4 regions of the Cronobacter dublinensis subsp. dublinensis LMG 23823 genome follow, and region 1 is predicted to be linked to each of the others. Evidence: predicted binding sites of a transcription regulator. Region 1 holds the regulator's gene; each other region holds the start of a gene.
What was found. The regulator PhoB, encoded in region 1, activates phosphate uptake and scavenging genes when phosphate is short. The targets are predictions, from matches to a motif close to CTGTCATAAAACTGNCNNAT.
Positions count from the first base shown of each region.

Region 1 (3,748 bases):
GTCTTTCCGGCAGCAGAAACGAAAACGTCGTTCCTTTACCGGGCGTGCTTTCTATCTCAAGACGCGCGTCGTGGTGCGTCAGCGCATGTTTCACAATCGCGAGCCCGAGTCCGCTGCCGCCGGTCTGGCGCGAGCGCGCCTTATCCACCCGGTAGAACCGCTCGGTCAGGCGCGGAATATGCTCCGCGGCGATCCCAGGCCCGGTATCCGCCACGCTAAAGCGCGCGCCGTGAGCCACATGTTCCCAGCGTACCGTGATATGCGTGCCCGCCGGCGTATGGTTGACCGCGTTATACACGAGGTTGGAAATCGCGCTGCGCAACTGCTCATCATTGCCGAGCACTTTAAGCTGCGAGTCTACTTCGAAGGTAAAGGTGTGCTTCTGCTGGCTCAGCGTCTGCGCTTCGCGCTCCACCACCCGCAGCATCATCGGCACGTCGATGGTTTCGTTAAGCTGCATCGCGGGCGCCGCCTCGATTTTCGAGAGCGTCAGCAGCTGTTTCACCAGCCCTTCCATCCGGTAGGTTTGCTCGCGCATGGTATGCAGCGCTTTCTCGCGAAGCGGCCCTTCGAGCACCTGCTCATGCATCATCTCAAGATAGCCCTGCAATACGGTGAGCGGCGTGCGCAACTCATGGCTGACGTTGGCGAAGAAGTTGCGCCGCGCGCCTTCGAGCTGATGCATCTGCGTCACGTCGCGCGCTACCATCAGCAGCTGATCTTCGCTGTAGGGCATCACGCGGAACTCCAGATGCCGCCCGTTATTGAGCACCAGATGCAGCGGGCGGTTAAACGCCTGCCCGCGCAGGTAGCTGGTGAACTCGGGGTAGCGCAGCAGGTTAAGGATATTCTGCCCGTTATCGTCGGGCCAGCGCAGGCCAAGCAGCTGTTGCGCAAGGCCGTTACACCAGAAGATGACGCCCTCTTCTGTGGTCAGCACCACGGCGTCAGGCAGCGATTCCGCGCCGCTGCGAAAGCGTTTGATAAGATTGCCCAGTTCGCGACGGCGCTTTTTATTGCGCAACTGCATCTGGTGCAGGCCGTAGAGCAGCGGCTCCCAGCTGCCGCTGCCGGGCGGCGGCGTCATGCTGCGATCCACCCACAGCCACCAGGAGAGCCGCAGCAGATTCCAGAAATGCCAGATAAGCAATCCGGTCACCGCCGCCAGTAAAAACCATGCCAGATAGCCGAATATCGCCCCGAGAACCAGCGCCGGGATACAGCAGAGCATCAGCTCCAGCACCAGTCTTTTCCATGACAGCCGTTCCAGCACGCGTCACACTCCTGTTTTGGGTTTAAAAACGCGTCGAGAACCGATAACCCGTGCCGCGCACCGTTTGTACCATTCTGTCATGACCGCTATGTTCCAGCGCCTTGCGAAGGCGGCGAATATGCACATCGACGGTGCGATCCTCCACATACACATTGGTGCCCCAGACGTGGTTCAGCAGCTGTTCGCGGCTGTATACGCGCTCCGGGTGTGTCATAAAGAAGTGTAACAGTTTGAATTCGGTCGGCCCCATATCGAGGGGATTTTCGCCGGTCATCACGCGATGTGATGACGGATCGAGGCTTAAGCCCTGCATTTCAATGACTTCATCTACCGCCATCGGTGAAATGCGCCGCATGACAGCTTTAATACGCGCCACCAGCTCTTTCGGGGAAAACGGCTTGGTAATGTAATCATCCGCGCCCGTTTCCAGGCCGCGCACGCGATCTTCTTCTTCGCCGCGCGCCGTCAGCATCACCACCGGGATCTCGCGGGTCAACGCTTCACGCTTGATATGTTTAATAAACTGGATCCCCGATCCGCCAGGCAGCATCCAGTCCAGCAAAATCAGATCCGGCCAGGGCTCATTGAGTTGGTTCACCGCACTGTCATAATCTTCCGCTTCCACCGGCTGGAAACCGTTTTGTTCCAGTACGAAGCACACCATCTCGCGGATAGGTGCTTCATCTTCAACGACCAGAATACGTCTCGCCATGATTCGCCCTGTTAAATAAAGTAAACAGTATGTTATGCGGCGCCATTATGCGTCAGATTTATGACAGATTTATGAAAAAGATGACCGTAAGATGACCTGTCAGCGCAGGCGAAAAAACCACGCGGCGCGACGAAACAGGACACCCGCCGTACCGGATGTTTATAATCCCCTTCTCGCTTTTTAGCCACAGGGCATCCCATGCGTATTCTGCATACCTCAGACTGGCATCTTGGTCAAAATTTTTATGCCAAAAGCCGCGCGGCTGAACATGAAGCCTTTCTCGACTGGCTGCTCGGCGCGGCCATCGCGCATCAGGTGGACGCGATTATCGTCGCGGGCGATATCTTCGATACCGGCGCGCCGCCAAGTTATGCGCGCGAGCTCTACAACAGATTTGTGGTCAAACTGCAGGCGGCGCAGTGCCCGCTTATCGTGCTTGGCGGCAACCACGACTCGGTCGCGACGCTCAATGAATCCCGCGAGCTGCTCGCCTGTCTCAATACGCAGGTGATCGCCAGCGCGCAGCTCACGCCGGAAAGCCAGGCCACATTATTATACCGCCGCGACGGCGAGCCCGGCGCGGTGCTCTGCCCCATTCCGTTCCTGCGCCCGCGCGATGTGCTGCGAAGCCTCAGCGGGCAGTCGGGGCGCGAAAAACAGCAGCAGTTGCTGGAGGCCATCAGCCAGCACTACCAGCAGAGCTATGAGGCCGCCTGCGCGCTTCGCGGCGAGCGTAATTTGCCGATTATCGCCACCGGCCATCTCACTACCGTTGGCGTGACCAAAAGTGACGCGGTACGCGACATCTATATAGGCACGCTTGACGCTTTCCCGGCGGACCGTTTTCCACCCGCCGATTACATTGCGCTTGGCCATATCCACCGCGCCCAGAAAGTGGCGGGCTGCGAGCACATCCGCTACAGCGGCTCACCGATTGCGCTGAGCTTTGATGAAACCGGCAAAGAGAAAAGCGTGTTTCTGGTGGAGTTCGCTGACGGCAAATTGCACGACGTCACGGCGCTCCCGGTGCCGGTCAGTCAGCCGCTCGCGGTGTTAAAAGGCAGCCTGGAATCCATCACCGCGCAGCTCGAACAGTGGCGCGACGCGCCGGATGAGCCCAAAGTCTGGCTCGATATCGAAATCGACACCAGCGAGTTCCTGCACGACATGCACCGTCAGATAAGCCAGATTACCGAAAGCCTGCCGGTGGAAGTCGTCCTGCTGCGCCGCAGCCGCGAAATGCGCGAGCGCGCGCTCGGCACGCTCAGCACCGAAACCTTAAGCGAGCTTGGCGTCGAAGAAGTATTTGAGCGCCGTCTGGAGCTGGAGGCGCTGGAGGAACCCGAGCGGGCGCGGCTGCGCACGCTGTTCGCCCGCACGCTGGAGAGCCTGCACGAGGAGGACGACGCATGAAAATCTTAACCCTGCGGCTGAAAAACCTGAACTCGCTGAAAGGCGAATGGAAAATCGACTTTACCGCCGAGCCGTTCGCCAGCAACGGGCTGTTCGCCATCACCGGCCCGACGGGCGCGGGCAAAACCACGCTGCTTGACGCCATCTGCCTCGCGCTCTATCACCGCACGCCGCGCCTGAACGCGCTGTCGCAAAGCCAGAACGACTTAATGACCCGCGACACCGCCGAATGCCTGGCGGAGGTAGAATTTGAAGTCAAAGGCGTCGCCTGGCGCGCCTTCTGGAGCCAGAGCCGCGCCCGCGGCCAGCCGGACGGCAATCTGCAAGCCCCGCGCGTGGAGCTTGCGCGC
Region 1 is NZ_CP012266.1:1,059,747-1,063,494, reverse strand. It holds gene phoR (phosphate regulon sensor histidine kinase PhoR) at 1-1,273, opposite strand, end outside; gene phoB (phosphate response regulator transcription factor PhoB) at 1,296-1,985, opposite strand; gene sbcD (exonuclease subunit SbcD) at 2,184-3,398, shown strand; gene sbcC (exonuclease subunit SbcC) at 3,395-3,748, shown strand, end outside.

Region 2 (3,748 bases), 1.8 Mb from region 1:
GGCTCGCCGCCCTGCTCAAGCACTAAGGATTCCAGCAGCTCCGCGGCATCGGACGGATACGGCGGCAGTTGAGGAACAACCATGTTGATGTCAGGGTGCTGGTGCGCCAGCCAGCGTTGCAGGCTGGTGGCCTTCGCCGAGCGAGGTGAACTGTTAAAACCGTGGAGATAGAGAAGCGTAGACATCAGTATCCTTCTGATGCGGTGTCAGGGCGGAACTGCACGCCTTCGAGGCGGCACACTTCCGTAGTGAGTGAGCCGTCAGGGTGCAGATTCAGCCAGCGCCAGCCGGGAGCGACGGTATCAAGCGTAAAGCCGGCGCAGTGGGGTTTGAACTGAACGCAGGTGGACGGCGTCGCAAGCAGGCGACGCCCGTTCCAGTCGAGATCCAGCTCCTGATGAATATGTCCGCAAAGCAGATGCTTCACGCGCGGGTAGCGGTTCAGTACGTCATCCAGCGACTGCGCATTGCGCAGGCTGTGCTGGTCGAGCCAGCCGCAGCCGGACGGCAGCGGATGATGATGCAGCAGCAGTAAAGTGTGACGCTCCGGCGCCTGCTGCAGCATGCGCTCAAGCCACTCCAGCTGATAGTCGCTCAGTTCGCCGTGCGGCACGCCGAAGACCTGGCTGTCGAGCAGCAGTACCTGCCAGTGGTCGCCCGCGAACACGCGTTTGGCGGGGGAAATGCCCGCGTCCTGCAACGTGCTGAACATAGCGGGCTGGAAATCGTGGTTGCCCGGCAGCCAGACGCAGGGCGCAGGCAGCGTTGAAACGCCCGCCGCGAAGTGCGCGTAGGCCTCAGGCGTATGGTCCTGCGCAAGATCGCCTGTCGCGACAATCAGATCGTACTCACGCTGCCCGGCATGGAGGGCCGCCAGCACAGCCTGGTAGCTCTCCCAGGTATTGATCCCAAGCAGCGTATCGTTCTTTCCGGCAAACAGGTGAGTATCTGTAATTTGTAAGATCCTGACGCTGGCCCCACCAGCAACAGGAAGGTTTAACAGGCTTTCCAAATGGTGTCCTTAGGTTTCACGACGCTAACAAACCGGAACCGCCATTGCTCCATGCGCTAAACAGTAGCGTAGCCAGTCAGCAAGAAACTGGTTAATTTGGTGTTTTTCGTCGCGCTGATGCAACTTTTTATTTGGGTAATCATAACGCGCTTTGAAGCGAAAGATCTGCTGGCTTGAACACACTTCCGCGACCATGGCGTCATGGTAAAGCCTTACGCTCATCGAGGGCAAACTCCAGTAGCTCACTTTCGGCGCGGTTTGCTCTATCTGCACAAGCGTCGTGTACCGGGTTGATTCCAGTATCGTTAAACGGTATTGCGCGCCCGCCACCTGATAACTTACGGCTTCGCCTGGCGCGTCGTTGCGCGGCAGCAGGCGGCGCAGCTGCGCGAAGTTGGTTTCGCACAGGCGCATCATTTCTGGAAAATCAGGTGTATAACGCTTCATATTCAGGTGTTCCACTCGTTTCTCAATGCGTGATGATGTAACTGCAGCCATTGCAGTGCGATGACCGAGGCCGCGTTGTCGATTCTCCCCTCTTCTACCCAAAGGTATGCCTGTTCCCGGCTTACCACATGAACACGAATATCTTCGTTTTCATCAGCCAGACCGTGTATGCCTTGCGCGGTCGTGGCGTCCACTTCGCCAACCAGTAATGACAGGCGCTCGCTGGTGCCTCCAGGGCTTGCCAGATAGCTCATGAATTTTTTAACGCGTCCGACGTCGAGCCCCGCCTCTTCCATCGCTTCGCGGCGGGCAACCTCTTCCACCGTTTCGCCAGGCTCAATCATGCCCGCGACCAGTTCCAGCAGCCACGGGGTGTCGCTGGTGTCGAACGCGGCGATGCGGATCTGCTCAATAAGCACCACCTCATCGCGCACAGGGTCAAAGGGTAGCAGGACTGCGGCATGGCCGCGCTCAAAAATTTCACGCCGCACTTCGCCGCTCATTTCGCCGTTGAAAAGACGGTGGCGAAAGCGGTAGAGATCGAGCGAAAAAAAGCCGCGATATAGCTTTTCCCGTGCAATAATTTCTACATCGTTTTTGGTGAAAGTAACGGGGCTTTTCGTTGATTTGCTCATGAGGGTTTCCGGTTCAAAATGGTGCCGAATTTGGGCATTTCAAGCCAGTTTACCTGCCGTTTCATTGCCCATGTGGTAGATTGATGAAATTTACCGGCAGAAGGCACGTTACGCCAAGCCTGACGGCGGGTTGACTCTGGTAGAATCGGCGTCAATTTTTCGGCTTCTGACAGCGCTAATAAATTCTTTATGCTTCACAACAAGGAATGCAAATGAAGAAACTGCTCCCCATCCTTATCGGCCTGAGCCTGACGGGCTTCAGCGCCATGAGCCAGGCAGAAAACCTGTTGCAGGTTTACCAGCAGGCACGTTTAAGCAACCCAGACCTGCGCAGCTCCGCTGCTGACCGCGACGCCGCATTCGAAAAAATTAACGAAGCCCGCAGTCCTTTACTTCCGCAGCTCGGCCTGGGTGCAGATTACACCTATAACAGCGGTTTTCGCGATAACGACGGCGTCGACACCACGTCCAAGAGCGCCTCGTTACAGTTAACCCAGACTATTTTCGATATGTCTAAATGGCGCGCCCTGACGCTGCAGGAGAAAACCGCAGGCATTCAGGACGTGACCTATCAGACCGATCAGCAGACGCTGATGCTCAATACTGCGACCGCCTACTTCCAGGTGCTGAGCGCGATTGACGCGCTTTCCTATACCGAAGCGCAGAAACAGGCGATTTACCGCCAGCTCGATCAAACCACCCAGCGCTTTAACGTGGGCCTGGTGGCGATTACCGACGTGCAAAACGCCCGCGCGCAGTACGATAACGTGCTGGCGAACGAAGTGACCGCGCGCAACAACCTCGACAACGCGCTGGAGCAGCTGCGTCAGGTGACGGGCAACTACTACCCGCAGCTCGCCTCGCTGAACGTCGATAGTTTCAAAACCGCCAAACCGGCCGCCGTTAACGCGCTGCTGAAAGAAGCCGAGCAGCGTAACCTGACGCTGCTGCAGGCGCGTCTGAGCCAGGACCTGGCGCGCGAGCAGATTCGCTACGCGGAAACCGGTCATATGCCGACGCTCGGCCTGACAGCCTCCAGCAGCGTTTCTGACACCGACTACAGCGGCAGCAAAACCAGCAGCGCGGCGGCAGCCAGCCGTTACACCGACAGCAAAGTGGGTCAGAACTCCGTCGGCCTGAGCTTCAGCATGCCGCTCTACAGCGGCGGCTCGGTCACCTCGCAGGTGAAACAGGCGCAGTACAGCTTCGTTGGCGCCAGCGAGAAACTGGAAAGCGCGCACCGCAACGTCGTGCAGACCGTGCGTTCTTCCTATAACAACGTGAACGCGTCCATCAGCAGCATCAAAGCGTATGAGCAGGCGGTCGTCTCCGCGCAGAGCTCGCTTGATGCGATGGAAGCCGGTTATTCGGTCGGTACTCGTACCATCGTTGATGTGCTGGATGCCACTACCACGCTGTACAACGCCAAGCAGCAGCTCTCAAGCGCCCGTTATAACTACCTGATCAACCAGCTCAATATTAAATCTGCGCTGGGTACGCTCAACGAGCAGGATCTGGTCGCGCTGAATAACTCGCTGGGCAAACCGGTCTCTACCACGCCGGAAAGCGTCGCCCCGGAAAACCCACAGCAGGACGCCGCCGTGAATAACATGGCGAACAGCGGCGGCGCAGCGCCGGCCGTTCAGCCTGCCGC
Region 2 is NZ_CP012266.1:3,728,647-3,732,394, forward strand. It holds gene yqiA (esterase YqiA) at 1-185, opposite strand, end outside; gene cpdA (3',5'-cyclic-AMP phosphodiesterase) at 185-1,012, opposite strand; gene AFK67_RS17225 (DUF1249 family protein) at 1,037-1,459, opposite strand; gene nudF (ADP-ribose diphosphatase) at 1,462-2,094, opposite strand; gene tolC (outer membrane channel protein TolC) at 2,307-3,748, shown strand, end outside.
Region 2: the regulator PhoB is predicted to act here: its motif matches at 2,165-2,184, upstream of nudF (ADP-ribose diphosphatase).

Region 3 (3,748 bases), 2.0 Mb from region 1:
AATGATTACCAGGAAGCGAGCGCGGGCGCGCGTTTCTCGCTGTTCCGTCCGCTCAGCGTTGAAGCGGGTTACCGCTACATCAACATGACCGGTAAAGACGGCGATCGCGACAGCAAAGTGGCTGACGGCCCGTACCTCGGCGTGAGCGCAGGCTTCTGATTTTTCGGGCGCGGCCACCGCTGCGCCTGTTTTTTTCCTCCTTCCTTCCTCTGCGCGCTATAGTAAAGGCTTCCCTTCACGCGGAGAAAATAATGCTACAGACAGAAATGCTCTCGACCGGCGACGAAGTGCTGCACGGTCAGATTGTCGATACCAACGCCGCCTGGCTTGCCACGCTGTTTTTTGAACAGGGACTGCCGCTCACCCGGCGCAACACGGTAGGCGACAGCCTGGAATCGCTGGTGGCGGCGCTGACCGAGCGCAGCCAGCACGCCGATATTCTTATCGTTAACGGCGGCCTGGGGCCGACCAGCGACGATCTGAGCGCCGAAGCGGCGGCGCGCGCGTTGGGCGTGGAGCTTGAGCTGCACGAAGGCTGGCTTGCGACAATGGAGCGGTTTTTCACGGCGCGCGGGCGGCTGATGGCGGCGAGCAACCGCAAACAGGCGCTGCTGCCGGCGGGCAGCGAAATGATCGACAACCCGGTCGGCACCGCCTGCGGGTTCGCCATTAAGCTCAACCGCTGTCTGATTTTCTTCACGCCCGGCGTACCGTCGGAATTTAAGCGGATGGTGGAGCATGAGATCCTGCCGCGCCTGCGCGAGCGCTTTACGTTCCCCGAGCCGCCGCTCTGCCTGCGTCTCACCACGTTCGGGCGCTCCGAAAGCGATCTCGCCGCACAGCTCGACACCCTGACGCTGCCGCCGGATGTCGTGATGGGCTACCGCTCCTCAACGCCGATTATCGAGCTTAAGCTCACCGGCCCGGCTTCCCGCCGTGTTGAGATGGAGGCTATCTGGCCGCACGTTCGCGAGGTGGCAGGCGACAGCCTGATTTTTGAAGGCACTGAAACGCTGCCTGCCCAGATTGCCCGCTGCCTGCGCGAGCAGCAGCTCAGCATTACCCTGAGCGAGCAGTTCACCGCGGGCCTGCTGGCGCTGCAGCTCACGGATGCCGACGCGCCGCTGCTGGCGAGCGAAGTGCTGCCCGCCCAGGTCGAAACGCTGGCGCAGACCGCGCACTGGAACGTGGAGCGCTGCCGTCGGCATCTCGCGGATTTGGCGCTGAGTATCGCAAGCGTTGAAGACGATGAGATCAATATCGCGCTGACCACGCCGCAGGACACGCATGCCGTGCGTTTGCGCTTTAACGCCAGCCGCTACGCGCGGCGGATTCGCCAGGAGATCTGCGCGATGATGGCGCTGACGCTGGTGCGCCGCTGGCTGAACGGCCAGGCCGTGACCGCAAGCCAGGGCTGGGTGCAGGTGGTCGATACGCTGACCGTCTGACGGCACGCCGGGCGCGGGCGACAGTGCCGCGCGCCCGCGTTCTTTTCTGTCCTTCCTCTTGTACCTCCTCCGGGCCGTTATTTTCCTTTTATCTCCGCCGCACCTGCCTGGTGCATCTCCCTACTGTTTTTGGCCTTAAACGAAAGTAAACGCGCATAAATCGAAAAATCTAACCCACCACCATGCGCTTTTGTGTTCGATTGTCATAAATCCGTAACAAATTGTGCGATGTTTCACAGCATAAATAATCCTTTTTGCCTACTATCACGCTCGCAAGGGAAACATAAGCAAAACGAATAGTTCGATACCTAATAAGCAGGAGACAGTGATGTTAAGTATTTTTAAACCCGCCCCGCATCGCGCAAGGCTGCCTGACGGCGAGGTAGATCCTCTCTATCGTCGCCTGCGCTGGCAGATTTTTATGGGGATTTTCTTCGGCTATGCCGCTTACTATCTGGTACGTAAAAACTTTGCCTTGGCGATGCCGTATCTGGTGGAGCAGGGCTTCTCGCGCGGCGATCTCGGTTTTGCGCTTTCTGGTATTTCCATCGCTTATGGATTTTCGAAATTCATCATGGGTTCGGTCTCTGACCGCTCAAATCCGCGCGTCTTTCTGCCGGCGGGCCTGATCCTCGCGGCGGCAGTGATGCTGTTTATGGGCTTCGTGCCGTGGGCGACCTCCAGCATCATGGTGATGTTTGTGCTGCTGTTTATGTGCGGCTGGTTCCAGGGCATGGGATGGCCGCCGTGCGGGCGCACGATGGTGCACTGGTGGTCGCAGAAAGAGCGCGGCAGGATTGTGTCCGTGTGGAACTGTGCCCATAACGTGGGCGGCGGCATTCCGCCGCTGCTGTTCCTGCTCGGCATGGCGTGGTTTAACGACTGGCACGCCGCGCTGTATATGCCTGCCTTCGCGGCGATTCTGGTCGCGATCATCGCGTTTGCCCTGATGCGCGATACGCCGCAGTCCTGCGGGCTGCCGCCCATCGAAGCGTATAAAAACGATTACCCGGACGACTATAACGAGAAGCACGAAGAAGAGCTGACAGCGAAGCAGATTTTTATGCAGTACGTGCTGCCGAATAAGCTGCTGTGGTACATCGCGGTGGCGAACGTGTTCGTGTATCTGCTGCGCTACGGCATCCTCGACTGGTCGCCCACCTACTTAAAAGAGGTGAAGCATTTCGCGCTGGATAAGTCCTCCTGGGCCTATTTCTTCTATGAATATGCAGGCATCCCCGGCACGCTGCTTTGCGGCTGGATGTCGGACAAAGTGTTCCGCGGCAACCGCGGCGCGACTGGCGTGTTCTTTATGACGCTGGTGACTATCGCGACCGTCGTTTACTGGCTCAACCCGCCGGGCAATCCGCATATCGACATGGCGTGCATGATTGTCATCGGCTTTCTGATTTACGGCCCTGTAATGCTGATTGGCCTGCATGCGCTGGAGCTGGCGCCGAAAAAGGCGGCGGGAACGGCGGCGGGCTTTACCGGCTTGTTTGGCTATCTCGGCGGTTCCGTCGCGGCGAGCGCTATCGTGGGTTACACCGTCGATTTCTTCGGCTGGGACGGCGGCTTTATGGTGATGATTGGCGGCAGCATTCTGGCGGTCCTGCTGCTGATTATCGTGATGGTGGGTGAGCATAAGCATCACCATGAAACGCAGGCAAAACGCGGATAAGGAGCACCGATGAAACTGAGAATGACGCTGGCGGCGCTGGCGATAGGCGTAATGTCGGCAAACGCGCTGGCGGCGGATAAGCTGGTTATTGCCCATCGCGGGGCCAGCGGGTATCTGCCTGAGCATACGTTGCCTGCGAAAGCGATGGCGTATGCGCAGGGCGCCGATTACCTGGAGCAGGATCTGGTGATGACCAAAGACGACCAGCTGGTGGTGCTGCATGATCACTATCTGGATCGCGTGACCGATGTCGCGGAGCGATTCCCGGACCGCGCGCGCAAAGATGGCCGCTATTACGCCATCGACTTTACGCTCGCGGAGATCAAATCACTGAGGTTTACCGAAGGTTTTGAGCTCGACAACGGCAAAAAAGTGCAGACGTTCCCTGGCCGCTTCCCGATGGGCAAATCTGACTTCCGGGTGCATACCTTCGAGGAAGAGATCGAGTTTGTGCAGGGGCTTAATCACTCCACCGGCAAAAACATCGGCATTTATCCTGAGATCAAAGCGCCGTGGTTCCATCATCAGGAAGGCAAGGACATCGCCGCGAAGACGCTGGAAACCCTGAAAAAGTATGGCTACACCACGAAGCAGGACAAGGTTTATCTGCAGTGCTTTG
Region 3 is NZ_CP012266.1:3,064,781-3,068,528, reverse strand. It holds gene AFK67_RS14060 (YfaZ family outer membrane protein) at 1-159, shown strand, start outside; gene AFK67_RS14055 (nicotinamide mononucleotide deamidase-related protein YfaY) at 252-1,448, shown strand; gene glpT (glycerol-3-phosphate transporter) at 1,777-3,129, shown strand; gene glpQ (glycerophosphodiester phosphodiesterase) at 3,139-3,748, shown strand, end outside.
Region 3: the regulator PhoB is predicted to act here: its motif matches at 1,649-1,668, upstream of glpT (glycerol-3-phosphate transporter).

Region 4 (3,748 bases), 370 kb from region 1:
TTTGTAGGGCGGGTAAGCGTTAGCGCACCCGCCGCGCACATCACATCACATCACACCAAAACATTACGACGCGGCGATAAACAGCTCGCGCAGCTGATGGAGCTTGTCGCGCAGCTGCGCGGCCTCTTCGAACTCCAGGTTCTGGGCGTGCTGCACCATCTGCGCTTCGAGCTGATGAATTTTCTGCTGCAACGCTTTCGGCGTGAGCGCCAGTTCAGCGGCTTCGACATCGGCTACGCTGCGGCCTTTGCCGCGGCCTTTCGGCTTGGTTTTGGCGATATTCTCGCCAAGCGCCAGAATATCCACCACTTTCTTGTTGAGCCCCTGCGGCACGATGCCGTGCTCTTCGTTATAACGCTGCTGCTTCTCGCGGCGGCGCTCGGTTTCGCCGATGGCTCTCGCCATTGATGGCGTGATTTTGTCGCCGTAGAGAATCGCTTTACCGTTGACGTTACGCGCCGCGCGGCCGATGGTCTGGATAAGCGAGCGCTCGGAACGCAGGAAGCCCTCTTTATCGGCGTCAAGGATTGCCACCAGCGAGACCTCGGGCATATCCAGCCCCTCACGCAGCAGGTTGATACCCACCAGCACGTCGAACTCGCCAAGACGCAGATCGCGAATAATTTCCATACGTTCGACCGTGTCGATATCCGAGTGCAGATAGCGCACTTTCTCGCCGTGCTCTTCCAGATATTCGGTTAAATCTTCGGCCATGCGCTTGGTGAGCGTCGTGACCAGCACGCGCTCGTTGATGGCCACGCGCTTGCGGATCTCTGACAGCAGATCGTCCACCTGCGTCGCTACCGGGCGCACTTCGATAATCGGGTCGAGCAGCCCGGTCGGGCGCACCACCTGATCGATAATTTCGCTGCCCGACTTTTCGAGCTCATAGTTGCCCGGCGTCGCCGAGACGTAAACCGTCTGCGGCGCCAGCGCTTCGAACTCTTCAAATTTCAGCGGACGGTTATCCAGCGCCGACGGCAGGCGGAAGCCATATTCCACCAGCGTCTCTTTGCGCGCCCGGTCGCCGCGGAACATCCCGCCGATTTGCGGAATGGTAACGTGTGATTCGTCGATAACCAGCAGCCCGTCCGCCGGCAGGTAGTCAAACAGCGTCGGCGGCGCCTCGCCCGGCCCGCGGCCTGAGAGATAGCGCGAGTAGTTCTCGATGCCCGAGCAATAGCCGAGCTCGTTCATCATTTCGAGGTCAAACTGGGTGCGCTGGGTAAGACGCTGCTCTTCCAGCAGTTTATTGTTCTCAAGCAGTACCTTGCGACGCTCCGCCAGCTCCACTTTAATCTCTTCCATCGCCTGCACGATGCGCTCGCGCGGGGTGACGTAGTGCGTTTTCGGGTAGACGGTGAAACGCTGGATGATGGAATCCACGGTGCCGGTCAGCGGGTCGAACAGCGACAGCCGCTCCACCTCTTCGTCAAACAGCTCGACGCGCAACGCCAGGTCGTCCGATTCCGCCGGGAAGATATCAATCACCTCGCCGCGCACGCGGAAGGTGCCGCGCTGAAACGCCTGGTCGTTGCGGGTATATTGCAGCTCCGCGAGACGGCGCAGGATAGCGCGCTGGTCGATAATCATCCCTTTGGTGAGATGCAGCATCATTTTCAGATAGAGATCAGGATCGCCCAGACCGTAGATAGCCGACACCGACGCCACCACCACGACATCGCGGCGCTCAAGCAGCGCTTTGGTCGCCGACAGACGCATCTGCTCAATATGCTCGTTCACCGACGCGTCCTTTTCGATAAAGGTGTCAGAGCTCGGCACATAGGCTTCCGGCTGGTAGTAGTCGTAGTAGGAGACGAAATACTCGACGGCGTTCTCCGGGAAGAACTCTTTCATCTCGCCGTAGAGCTGCGCGGCCAGCGTTTTGTTGGGCGCCAGCACCATCGTCGGGCGCTGCAAATCGGCTATCACGTTCGCCATGGTGAAGGTCTTACCCGAGCCCGTCACCCCCAGCAGCGTCTGGTGCGCCAGTCCGTCCTCCAGCCCTTCCTTGATGCGGCGGATAGCCTCTGGCTGGTCGCCGGAAGGTTTGAAAGCGGAGTTGAGTTTGAACGGTTTGCTCATGAAGAAACACCTGATGAAGATTTGCGCGGGACAGAGCGTTAATTGTACTCACCGCAGCGATTTTTGCCAGCGTTAAATACTGGATATAAAATCAGTAGCCGCGGCGCGGATAGTGTCTCTGCCGCCTTTTTTCCGGTCGGAACGAAGAAAATTTCGCGGTCTACCAGATAAAACACTGGCGGGCGGCGGTTATCCCCAGAACTTTTTGTTCTTTAACATTTGTCAAGTGAAGCTGTGATACTTTTGTTGCAGCAGATGACACTTTTCCTTCATGGCTTGCTTTTAATTAACCTGCTAATTCTTAATGATTTTTCATAAAAGACGGCTTTCGCGCCAGATCGGGTGGAACCCGCATCCGCTCTCGCTTACGGCGCGTTTTCTAACTCTAATGCACAAGGTTATCCACAGGAATAGTGGATAACTGCCTCCAGCCCTGAAAGCGCGCCGCGTGGGCGAATCGCGCCGGGCCTCGGTTTTGGACGCAGAAAAAAATTTTCCCGCCTGGTTTTCGCGGTGTCCGCGCCTCCGACCGGCGTGTCTGACGTAGGCCTTTTCCCCCATTTTCGCGTTGCCTGCGCCCGCGCTGCACCAAAACCACGCCTGTTGCGGCACTCAAAAAGTGCACGCCGGGCGGCTTTCGCCAGAATAACGCACTGGCTTGCCGCCGTTCCTTTAGGTTTAGTCTCAATTCCCGGGACAATCAAAGGCGTTTTCACTGGCTGGCAAGGGAATTGCAATGGCCCTGTTACCGGAACTACACCCGCTCTTCGTCCTTGCCGGGGAGCGAAGCAGGATGCGTGGGCAGGCCGGGGAAGTCACAGCGCAGCCGGGCTTATGCGCGGCGCGCTAACGTTGTTTTCCGATACCCTGTCTCAAGGAGAAGCGCCATGTTAAGTCTGCACGCGGTTAACCACTTTTACGGCACACAGCACAGCTTGTGGGATGTCAGCCTCGATTTACTGCCGGGAGAGTGCACCTGCGTCATTGGCGCGCCGGGCATGGGGAAAACCACGCTGCTGAACTGCGTGGCCGGGTATCTGCCCGTTAAAAGCGGCAGCATTCTCTGGCGCGAGGCCGGACGCGCGCCGCAGGAGCTCATGCGCGTTGGGGCGCAGGCGCGCGCGGCGCTCGGCATCAGCTACGTGCCGCAGGAGCGACGCTATTTTTCGCAGCTCACCGTCGAAGAAAATCTGCATATCGCCCTGCTCGCCCAACCTCATGTCGCCGCCGCGCTGCCAGAGCCGGTATTCGACCTCTTCCCGGCGCTGTATGACGAGCGCCACGCACAGGCCTCGCGCCTGACGCCGGAGGTCGCGCATCAGCTGACGCTGGCCCAGGCGCTGGTCACGCGCCCGCGCCTGCTGATCCTCGATGAACCGACGCGCGGGCTCGCGCAGGCGTTTATCCCGCGTCTGGGAGATATTCTGGTGCGGCTTAACCGCGAGTGGGGCATGGGTCTGCTGCTGGTGGAGCGCCATCTGGCGTTTATCCGCCGGGTGGCGGATCGCTTCTGTCTGCTGCATCGCGGGCGCGCCGTGGCCCGCGGCAGCGTGGCGCAGTTAACCGATGCGCGCATGACGCACTGGATAACGCCTTAGCGCGCCAGTTTACTGAGATCGAGCCACTGCGCGGCAGGCGTCACATCCGGCTCGCCGCAAAGCCA
Region 4 is NZ_CP012266.1:1,428,008-1,431,755, reverse strand. It holds gene uvrB (excinuclease ABC subunit UvrB) at 64-2,085, opposite strand; gene AFK67_RS06555 (ABC transporter ATP-binding protein) at 2,973-3,683, shown strand; gene bioD (dethiobiotin synthase) at 3,680-3,748, opposite strand, start outside.
Region 4: the regulator PhoB is predicted to act here: its motif matches at 2,318-2,337, upstream of uvrB (excinuclease ABC subunit UvrB).